2 regions of the Variovorax sp. P4_B11 genome follow, and region 1 is predicted to be linked to the other one. Evidence: predicted binding sites of a transcription regulator. Region 1 holds the regulator's gene; the other holds the start of a gene.

Region 1 (4,392 bases):
ACGTGCAACGCGTAGGCGCCTTGCTGCTGCAACTGGCTCAGGTCGCTGACGCTGCTGGCGGCCTCGCGCGACAGCAGCAGCGTGCCGAGGGCCGCCATGACGACCAGCAGCCCGACGACCATGCCCGCGAGCAGTTCGATCAGGCTCAGGCCTTGCTCGCGACGGCTTCGGATCGGCCGAGAATCAGGGCTGGACATGGACCAGGTGGCAGACCAGGCCTGCCGGGCAGACGACCTTGGCGGCCGATGGGTCGATGGCGAAGGGCTTCGCGTAGGCGCTGGCGTCGGCTGCGCGTTCATTGGCGCGCCATGCCACCATCACGCCCAGCTGCCGCTTCAATCCGGGCGTTGTTTCGTTGCCGGATTCGAAAACACTGCCCTGGCCGAGGGGCAGGGTGTTGGCGATCGCCTGCTTCCAGACGGCGAGGTCCCACTGCACGAGCGTCGCCGGATCGCAGGCGACGGTCCGGCAGTCGGGCGCCGCGGGCATGGCGTCCCAGTCGGTGACATAGGCATCCAGGCGACGGAAACCATCGGAATGGGTCTTGATGCGCTCGGCGAAATCCTCGATGAGCCGGACCGCCTGTGCCCGACGGACGCTGGTCTGCGTGTCGGCCAGCGTGCGCAATTGCGCGCCGAGCATGCCGAGTACCGCGACGGCGAGAATCGCGACCGCCACCAGCGATTCCAGCAGCGTGAGGCCGTCCTGGCGGTTCAGCTGGGGCATCGTTCGGCCCGTTGAATGGTTTGCAGCCGTCCGCCCGCGGACATGCACAGGACCCACGCCGCGGACTTCTCGGCGTTGCCGGCGGGGCGCAGCGTGATGCTGAAGATGCCCAGGCTGCTGCCGAACCGTCCCCAGCGGTTCACTCGGACGTAGGGCGACGCACTGGGCAGGTGGATTTCTGCGATCGCGCCTTCAGGCGCAGGCCAGGCCTGGATCACTTCCTCGCCGGGACCGAGCACACCGTCGTTGTCGGCATCGGCGAACAGCAGCCAGCCGCAACTCCAGTCGGTGACTCCCCGGTCGGAGCACCCGCTCGCCGACGTCTTGCGAAGCGTGACGTTGCCGCCGCGCCGCAGCGCTTCCGACCTTGCCAGGTAGATCGTGGCGGTCATTTCCTCGCTGGCGCGGCGCAGCCGGTATCTGTCGATGAGCGCGCCGAAGCCCGGCATCGCCAACCCCGCAAGGATCGAGACGATGGCGATCACCACCATCAGTTCGACGGCGGTGAATCCCAGGGATGGCGCGCGAGGCCGGCGCAGGGGGGGAAGCAGAACGGGCATGGCGGCCCGGATGCTAGGGCCCCACTGGCCGCGACGCGAAGCCCCAGTCGATCTGCGGCGAAAATCTACCGACGAGCGGGAGAAATGGCGAGAGAAGCGACAGTTCCGGACGATTGTGTCCGATGATTAAGGAAGTTAGCCGCAGAAGCCGTCGCGCGTCGACCTCAAATATCTCTGAGCAGCTGCCTGAACTCGTCCACGTCCTCGAAGCTGCGATAGACCGAAGCAAAGCGCACGTAGGCGACTTTGTCCAGCCGCTTGAGCTCGCGCATCACGAGTTCGCCGACCTTGGTCGATTCGATCTCGCGCAAGCCGCTGGACAGCAGTCTTTGCTCGATGCGCAGCAGCGCGTTGTCGATCTGCTCGATGCTCACCGGCCGCTTGCGCAGCGCCAGCATCATCGAGGCGCGCACCTTGGCGGTGTCGAAGTCGGCCCGGCTGCCGTCCTTCTTGACCACCACCGGAAAGTTGACGTCCGGCCGTTCGTAGGTGGTGAAGCGCTTGTCGCAGGCGCCGCATTGGCGCCTGCGCCGCACGAAGTCGCCGTCTTCCGAGACCCGGGTCTCCATGACCTGGGTTTCGAGGTGACCGCAGAAGGGGCACTTCATGCAGGGCGGCTCGTGTTCAGGCGTAAACCGGGAAGCGACTGGTCAGCGCATGCACCTTGGCCCGGACCGCGTCGATGTTCGCCGCGTCGCGCGGGTTGTCGAGCACGTCGGCGATCAGGTTGGCGGTGGCGCGCGCTTCCTCGTCCTTGAAGCCGCGGGTGGTCATCGCGGGCGTGCCGATGCGCACGCCGCTGGTGACCATCGGCCTCTCGGGGTCGTTCGGGATGGCGTTCTTGTTGATCGTCATGTGGGCGGCGCCCAGCACCGCCTCGGCTTCCTTGCCGGTGATGCCCTTGGCGCGCAGGTCGACCAGCATCACGTGGCTCTCGGTGCGGCCGCTGACGATGCGCAGGCCGCGCTCGGTCAGGGTTTCGGCGACGATCCGGGCGTTGGTGACGACCTGCTGCTGGTAGACCTTGAACTCGGGCGACAGCGCTTCCTTGAAAGCCACCGCCTTGGCCGCGATCACGTGCATCAGCGGGCCGCCCTGCAGGCCCGGGAAGATCGCGCTGTTGATGGCTTTCTCGTGTTGCGATTTCATCAGGATGATGCCGCCGCGCGGGCCGCGCAGGCTCTTGTGGGTGGTCGAGGTGACGACGTCGGCGTGCGGCACCGGGTTCGGGTACACGCCCGCGGCCACCAGGCCGGCGTAATGGGCGATGTCGACCATGAAGATGGCGCCGACGTCCTTGGCGACCTTGGCGAAGCGCTCGAAGTCGATTCGCAGCGAGTAGGCCGAGGCGCCCGCGATGATCAGCTTGGGCAGGTGCTCGTGCGCCTTGCGTTCCATCGCGTCATAGTCGATCGCTTCGTTGGCGTCGAGGCCGTAGCTCACCACGTTGAACCACTTGCCGCTCATGTTGAGCGGCATGCCGTGGGTCAGGTGGCCGCCTTCGGCCAGGCTCATGCCCATGATCGTGTCGCCGGGCTTCAGGAAGGCCAGCATCACGGCCTCGTTGGCCGAGGCGCCGCAATGCGGCTGGACGTTGGCGGCGTCGGCGCCGAAGAGCTGCTTGATGCGGTCGATGGCCAGTTGCTCGGCGACGTCGACATGCTCGCAGCCGCCGTAGTAGCGCTTGCCGGGATAGCCCTCGGCATATTTGTTGGTGAGTTGCGAGCCCTGGGCCGCCATGACCGCCGGCGAGGCGTAGTTCTCGCTCGCGATCAGCTCGATGTGGTGTTCCTGGCGGGCGTTCTCGGCCAGGATGGCAGCCCAGATTTCAGGATCGGTCTGTTCGACCAGGATGTTGCGGTGGTACATGGCAGTCCTTCGTGGACGTTGGTCCTTGTTCTTCAACCAAACAAGGGCTGCCCAGGCGAACGGCTGAACACCTGCCGATCAAGAATGCAGGCGGCACGCTTCCCAGTGGTAGTCCACGTCAGCGCAATGCACCTGATAAGGGTTGCGCCTATCGCCAGTCGCGTGCTGGCCGAGTGTAGCCGACGGCGCGAGCCGGCGCGGCCCCAAGGGTTACGAATCCCCGAGCAGGGCGACCTGCTGGGGGTCCGGCTGGGCCGGCTTGGCAGCCGCCGGCGGCGCCACGACCTGGACCGGATTGGCGCGCGGCGTGGGCGTCGTCGTGGGCGGGGCGCGGCCGGCGATGACCTGGCGCAGCCGCTCGTGCTCGGCCAGCACCTTGCCGGCGTAGCCGCCGTCCTCGGCCAGATTGGCGGCGCCGACGTAGTAGCGCAGGCCGCCCTCGAGGGAGCCGGCGCGGGCGATGCATTCCTGCAGCACCTTGACGCCGACGCGCATGTTGGTCACCGGATCGAAGGCGGTCAGCGTTCCGCCGGCGCTTTCGTACTTCTCGCCGTGGACCCGGGTCATGACCTGCATCAGGCCCTGGGCGCCGACCTGGCTCTGGGCGAAGGGGTTGAAGCTGGATTCGACCGCCATGATGGCCAGGATCAGGGTCGGATCGAGCTTGGTCTTCTTGCCGAGATCGAAGGCCTCGGCGACCAGCACGCTCAGCGGCTCGGCGGCCACGCGGTATTTCTTGCTCAGCCAGTAGGCGACCGCGGCCTGCTGCTTCGGCAGTTCGTGCGGACTGGCCGCGGTGGTGCGCTCGATCGCGGTGGGCTCGAGGTCGGTGGCTTCGGGCGCCGGCTTGCGGGACTGCAGCCAGCCCATCAACTGCTCCTCGCCGGTCTGGCGCAGGTCGGGTCGGGCGGCCAGCGCCAGCACCGCGAACACGGTCGCCAGGCCGAGCAGGGCAAAGCTGTTGTGGGTGATCTCGAAGAAGCCGTCGACCACATCGGACACGAAGGTCCGGAGCCCGCGGGCCGTGGCATCTAACGCCTGTTTCATCGCTCTTCCTTTCTGTGCGGCACCCGATCGCAACGCCACGACGGGCGAAGAAGAAGGGAAGCGGCGCTTGGATTGGTACGAATCAGGTCCGCGCGAAAAAGGGGAGAGAGCGCGGCTGCCTGATCAAGCCGGCAGATGCCGGCAGCGGATTCGGAGGGTCCGGCCGCTTGGCGGCTCGGGAAAGATTGGC
Region 2 (4,392 bases), on a different contig from region 1:
GATGACGGTGAACTCGCCCGACAGGTTCGACTTGACCGACAGGTTGCCGAAGCAGGGTTCGATCGAGGCGTCGACGCCGATGATGTTCGAGATCGTGGCGGTCGGTGCGATGGCGACGCAGTTCGAGTTGCGCATGCCGTCGGCCTTGATCTTCTGGCGCAGCGCGTCCCAGTCGAGGGTGGCCGAGCGGTCGACCTCGACGTAGCCGCCGCGGGCCTTCTCGAGCAGGTCGAGGGTGTCGGGCGGCAGCACGCCCTTGTCCCACAGCGAGCCCTTGTAGCTCGAGTACTTGCCGCGTTCGCGCGCCAGCTCGGTCGAGGCCCAGTAGGCGTGGTAGCAGATCGCTTCCATCGACTCGTCGGCGAACTGCACGGCTTCCTGCGAGGCGTAGGGGATGCGCAGTTCGTACAGCGCGTCCTGGAAGCCCATCAGGCCGAGGCCGACCGGGCGGTGGCGCAGGTTGGAGTCGCGCGCCTTCTTGACCGCGTAGTAGTTGATGTCGATCACGTTGTCGAGCATCCGCATCGCGGTCGCGATGGTGCGCTGGAGCTTGGCCTGGTCGACCTTGCCGTCCTTCAAATGCTGCAGCAGGTTGACCGAGCCGAGGTTGCAGACCGCGGTTTCGGTGTCGCTGGTGTTGAGCGTGATCTCGGTGCAGAGGTTCGACGAATGGACCACGCCGGCGTGCTGCTGCGGCGAGCGCACGTTGCAGGCGTCCTTGAAGGTGATCCAGGGATGGCCGGTCTCGAACAGCATCGTGAGCATCTTGCGCCAGAGGTCCGAGGCCTGCAGCGTGCGGCTCGGCGTGATCTCGCCGCGCGCGGCCTTCTCTTCGTAGGCGACGTAGGCGGTCTCGAAGTCGAGGCCGAACTTGTCGTGCAGGTCGGGCACGTTGGACGGCGAGAACAGGGTCCAGCTGCCCTTTTCCATCACGCGGCGCATGAACAGGTCGGGGATCCAGTTGGCCGTGTTCATGTCGTGGGTGCGGCGGCGGTCGTCGCCGGTGTTCTTGCGCAGCTCGAGGAATTCCTCGATGTCGAGGTGCCAGGTCTCGAGGTAGGTGCAGACCGCGCCCTTGCGCTTGCCGCCCTGGTTGACCGCCACCGCCGTGTCGTTGACCACCTTGAGGAAGGGCACGACGCCCTGCGATTCGCCGTTGGTGCCCTTGATGTGGCTGCCGAGCGCGCGCACGCGGGTCCAGTCGTTGCCCAGGCCGCCGGCGAACTTCGACAGCAGCGCGTTTTCCTTGATCGACTCGTAGATGCCGTCGAGGTCGTCGGGCACGGTCGTCAGGTAGCAGCTCGACAGCTGCGAGCGCAGGGTGCCGCTGTTGAACAGGGTCGGCGTGCTCGACATGAAGTCGAAGGACGACATCACCTCGTAGAACTCGATGGCGCGGGCTTCGCGGTCGATCTCATTGAGCGAGAGGCCCATCGCGACGCGCATGAAGAAGGCCTGCGGCAGCTCGATGCGCGACTTGCGCACGTGCAGGAAGTAGCGGTCGTAGAGGGTCTGCAGGCCGAGGTAGTCGAACTGCAGGTCGCGCTCGGGCTTGAGCGCGGCGCCCAGGCGGGCCAGGTCGAACTGCAGCAGCTTCTCGTCGAGCAGCTCGTTGTCGACGCCCTTCTTGATGAAGTGCGGGAAGTAGTCGGCGTAGGCCTGGGCCCGTTCGGCCAGCGGCACTTCGCGGCCGATCACTTCCTTGAAGATCGTGTGCAGCAGCAAGCGGGCGGTGGCGAAGGTGTAGTCGGGGTCTTTCTCGATCAGCGTTCGGGCCGCCAGGATCGAGGCCTTGTAGACCTCGTCGAGCGGCACGCCGTCGTACAGGTTGCGCATCGTCTCGGCCACGATCGGGCTGGCCGTGATGCTGTCGCCGAGGCCGACGCAGGCCGATTCGATCAGGTCCTTGAGGTCGTTGAGGTCGAGCGCGACGCGCTCGCCGCGGTCCAGCACGTGCAGCGTGGAGACCGCGATCGGGGCGTCCTGCTCGCCCTGCTTGAGGCGCTCCTGGCTGCGGCGCTCGCGGTAGAGCACGTAGGCGCGGGCGATCTCGTGGTGGCCGCCGCGCATCAGGCCGAGTTCGACCTGGTCCTGCACGTCCTCGATGTGGAAGGTGCCGCCGCCCGGACGCGAGCGCACCATCGCGCGGACCACGGCCTGGGTCAGGCTGTCGACCGTCTCGCGCACGCTGGCGGAGGCCGCGCCCTGGGTGCCGTGCACCGCAAGGAAGGCCTTCATCATCGCGATCGCGATCTTGTTCGGCTCGAAGGGCACCACCGCGCCGTTGCGGCGGATGATCTGGTAGTGGGCCAGCGCATTGCCGGCGGGCGAGCCGGCGACGTCGCGCTGCTGCGACGTCGAGGAAACAGCGCGGGGGGCGGAGGGGGTGTTCAGGGCAGTTTGCATGCGATCCTCGATTCTTGTTGGGGCGGCGGTGCCAGTGCGGCCATGGTTTTAGGCGTCGAGCGCCGGGCAGGGCACACTATATCTAGGGTCTCGCGGGGCTACAACCCACTAGATGTAGTGTTTTCTACAAATATACACATTTGTGGAATGAGCCTGGGCGGTGCCGGATCGCGCTTCTGCCCCGTGGCCGTTGAACGACGCTAGCGCAGCCCGCGGCTGGCGGGCGTTTCCGCTGCATTTGGGCCTGAAAAGCGCATGGTTGCTGCACCTGGGCAGTGGCGGGGCCGTCGCAGCCGCGTCGGCGCAGCGACGCATCGCGTCACGCCGGCCGATAAAAAAAAACTAGCGGTCGATCGCGCCCGCGGGGAACATGGCGGGATCCCAGCCCAACTGCGCCTGCAGCAGGTGCCAGTCGAAGCCGGCGCCGGGGTCCTCCTTGCGGCCCGGCGCGATGTGCTGATGGCCGGCGATGTAGCGGATCGCATGGCGCTGCGCGATCGCGGGACAGAGGCTGGCCAGGGTTTCGTACTGCGCGCGTTCGAATGGCCCGCCCTCGAGGCCCTCGAGCTCGATGCCGATCGAATCGTCGTTGCAATTGGCGCGGCCACGCCAGCAGGACGCACCGGCATGCCAGGCACGGTCGTCGCAGCTGACGAACTGCCACAACTCGCCATTGCGCCGCACATAGAAATGCGCCGACACCTCGAGGTCGCGGATGCTGCCGAAATAGGGGTGCGCATCCCAGTCGAGGCGGTTCGTGAACAGTTGCTGGACTTCGTCGCCGCCGTACTGGCCGGGCGGCAGGCTGATCGAATGCAGCACGATCAGGTCGATCTGGGCCGCGGCAGGGCGCGGCCCGAAGTTGGGCGAGCGCAAGGTCCGCGCGAAGCGATACCAGCCGTTCTTCCAGAGACCGGCGGCGGCTTCGGGCTCAGGCCGGCGCCGGGCCGCCAGCGCGGCGAAGTCCGCGCTTCGCGCTGACGGGCGGCCTGCTGATTCCCCCTTGGGGGGCAGCGACCCACACGCAGTGGGGGAGCGTGGGGGCTCATTCATCGGCGCCGAAGCCATGGGGGTCGTCGCCGTTCGGGGTCGCGATGCCCAGGCGTGCGATCCGGTAGCGGATCTGGCGCAGGCTCAGGCCGAGCCGGGCCGCCGCGGCGGTGCGGTTGAAGCCGGTCTCCTGCAGCGCCCGGATCAGGATCTCGCGCTCTTGCTGGTCGAGGTAGCCCTGCAGGTCGCTGGGCACTTCCGGCGCGGCCTTCGACGGCGCGGCCGTGACCGAGGCGGACGCCGCCAGATAGGCCGGTGGCGCGGGTTCCGACAGCGGCGCTTCGGCCGCCAGCGTCGTGCTGCCGGCGAAGTCGAGGTGCAGCCTGTCGCCGTCGCTCAAGGCCACGGCGCGGTGCAGCAGGTTCTCGAGCTCGCGCACGTTGCCATGGAGCGGATGCTCGGACAGCCGCAGCAGCACCTCGGTCGACAGCGTCGGCACCGGCATGCCGGCGTCGTGCGCGATGCGCGCCAGCAAGGCCTCGCACAACGCCGGCAGGTCGCTGCGGCGCTCGCGCAGCGCCGGCACCGCGATCTCGATCACGTTGAGGCGGTAGAACAGGTCTTGCCGGAACCGGCTCGCCTGCACCTCCGCCTGGAGGTCCTTGTGGGTCGCGCTGACGATGCGGACGTCGACCGCGTCCTCCTGGGTCGAGCCGATCGGGCGCACGCTGCGTTCCTGGATCGCGCGCAACAGCTTGGATTGCATCGCCAGCGGCAGATCGCCGATTTCGTCGAGGAACAGCGTGCCGCCGCGCGCGGCCTGGAAATAGCCGTCGCGATCTTGCGAGGAGCCGGTGTAGGAGCCCTTGCGCGCGCCGAAGAACTCGGCTTCGAGCAGGTTCTCGGGAATGGCGCCGCAATTGACCGCGACGAAGGGGCCGTCGCTGCGCTGGCTGCAGGCGTGCACGGCGCGGGCGACCAGTTCCTTGCCGGTGC

What was found. Region 1 encodes NrdR, which represses ribonucleotide reductase genes. Its sites were predicted from a motif close to CACNANATNTNGTG; they were not measured.
Region 2: AC1DYD_RS13655 (ribonucleoside-diphosphate reductase subunit alpha) is a predicted target of NrdR. The motif match lies at 2,513-2,526, and genes of this name have one in related genera.

The regions. Positions count from the first base shown of each region.
Region 1 covers NZ_JBFUHO010000020.1:64,164-68,555, reverse strand. The annotation lists gene AC1DYD_RS19010 (PilW family protein) at 1-197, opposite strand, end outside; gene pilV (type IV pilus modification protein PilV) at 184-726, opposite strand; gene AC1DYD_RS19000 (GspH/FimT family pseudopilin) at 714-1,286, opposite strand; gene nrdR (transcriptional regulator NrdR) at 1,451-1,894, opposite strand; gene glyA (serine hydroxymethyltransferase) at 1,911-3,155, opposite strand; ZMP/ZTP riboswitch at 3,198-3,327, opposite strand; gene AC1DYD_RS18985 (transglycosylase SLT domain-containing protein) at 3,366-4,202, opposite strand.
Region 2 covers NZ_JBFUHO010000012.1:50,527-54,918, reverse strand. The annotation lists gene AC1DYD_RS13655 (ribonucleoside-diphosphate reductase subunit alpha) at 1-2,406, opposite strand, end outside; gene ampD (1,6-anhydro-N-acetylmuramyl-L-alanine amidase AmpD) at 2,749-3,282, opposite strand; gene AC1DYD_RS13645 (sigma-54-dependent transcriptional regulator) at 3,452-4,392, opposite strand, start outside.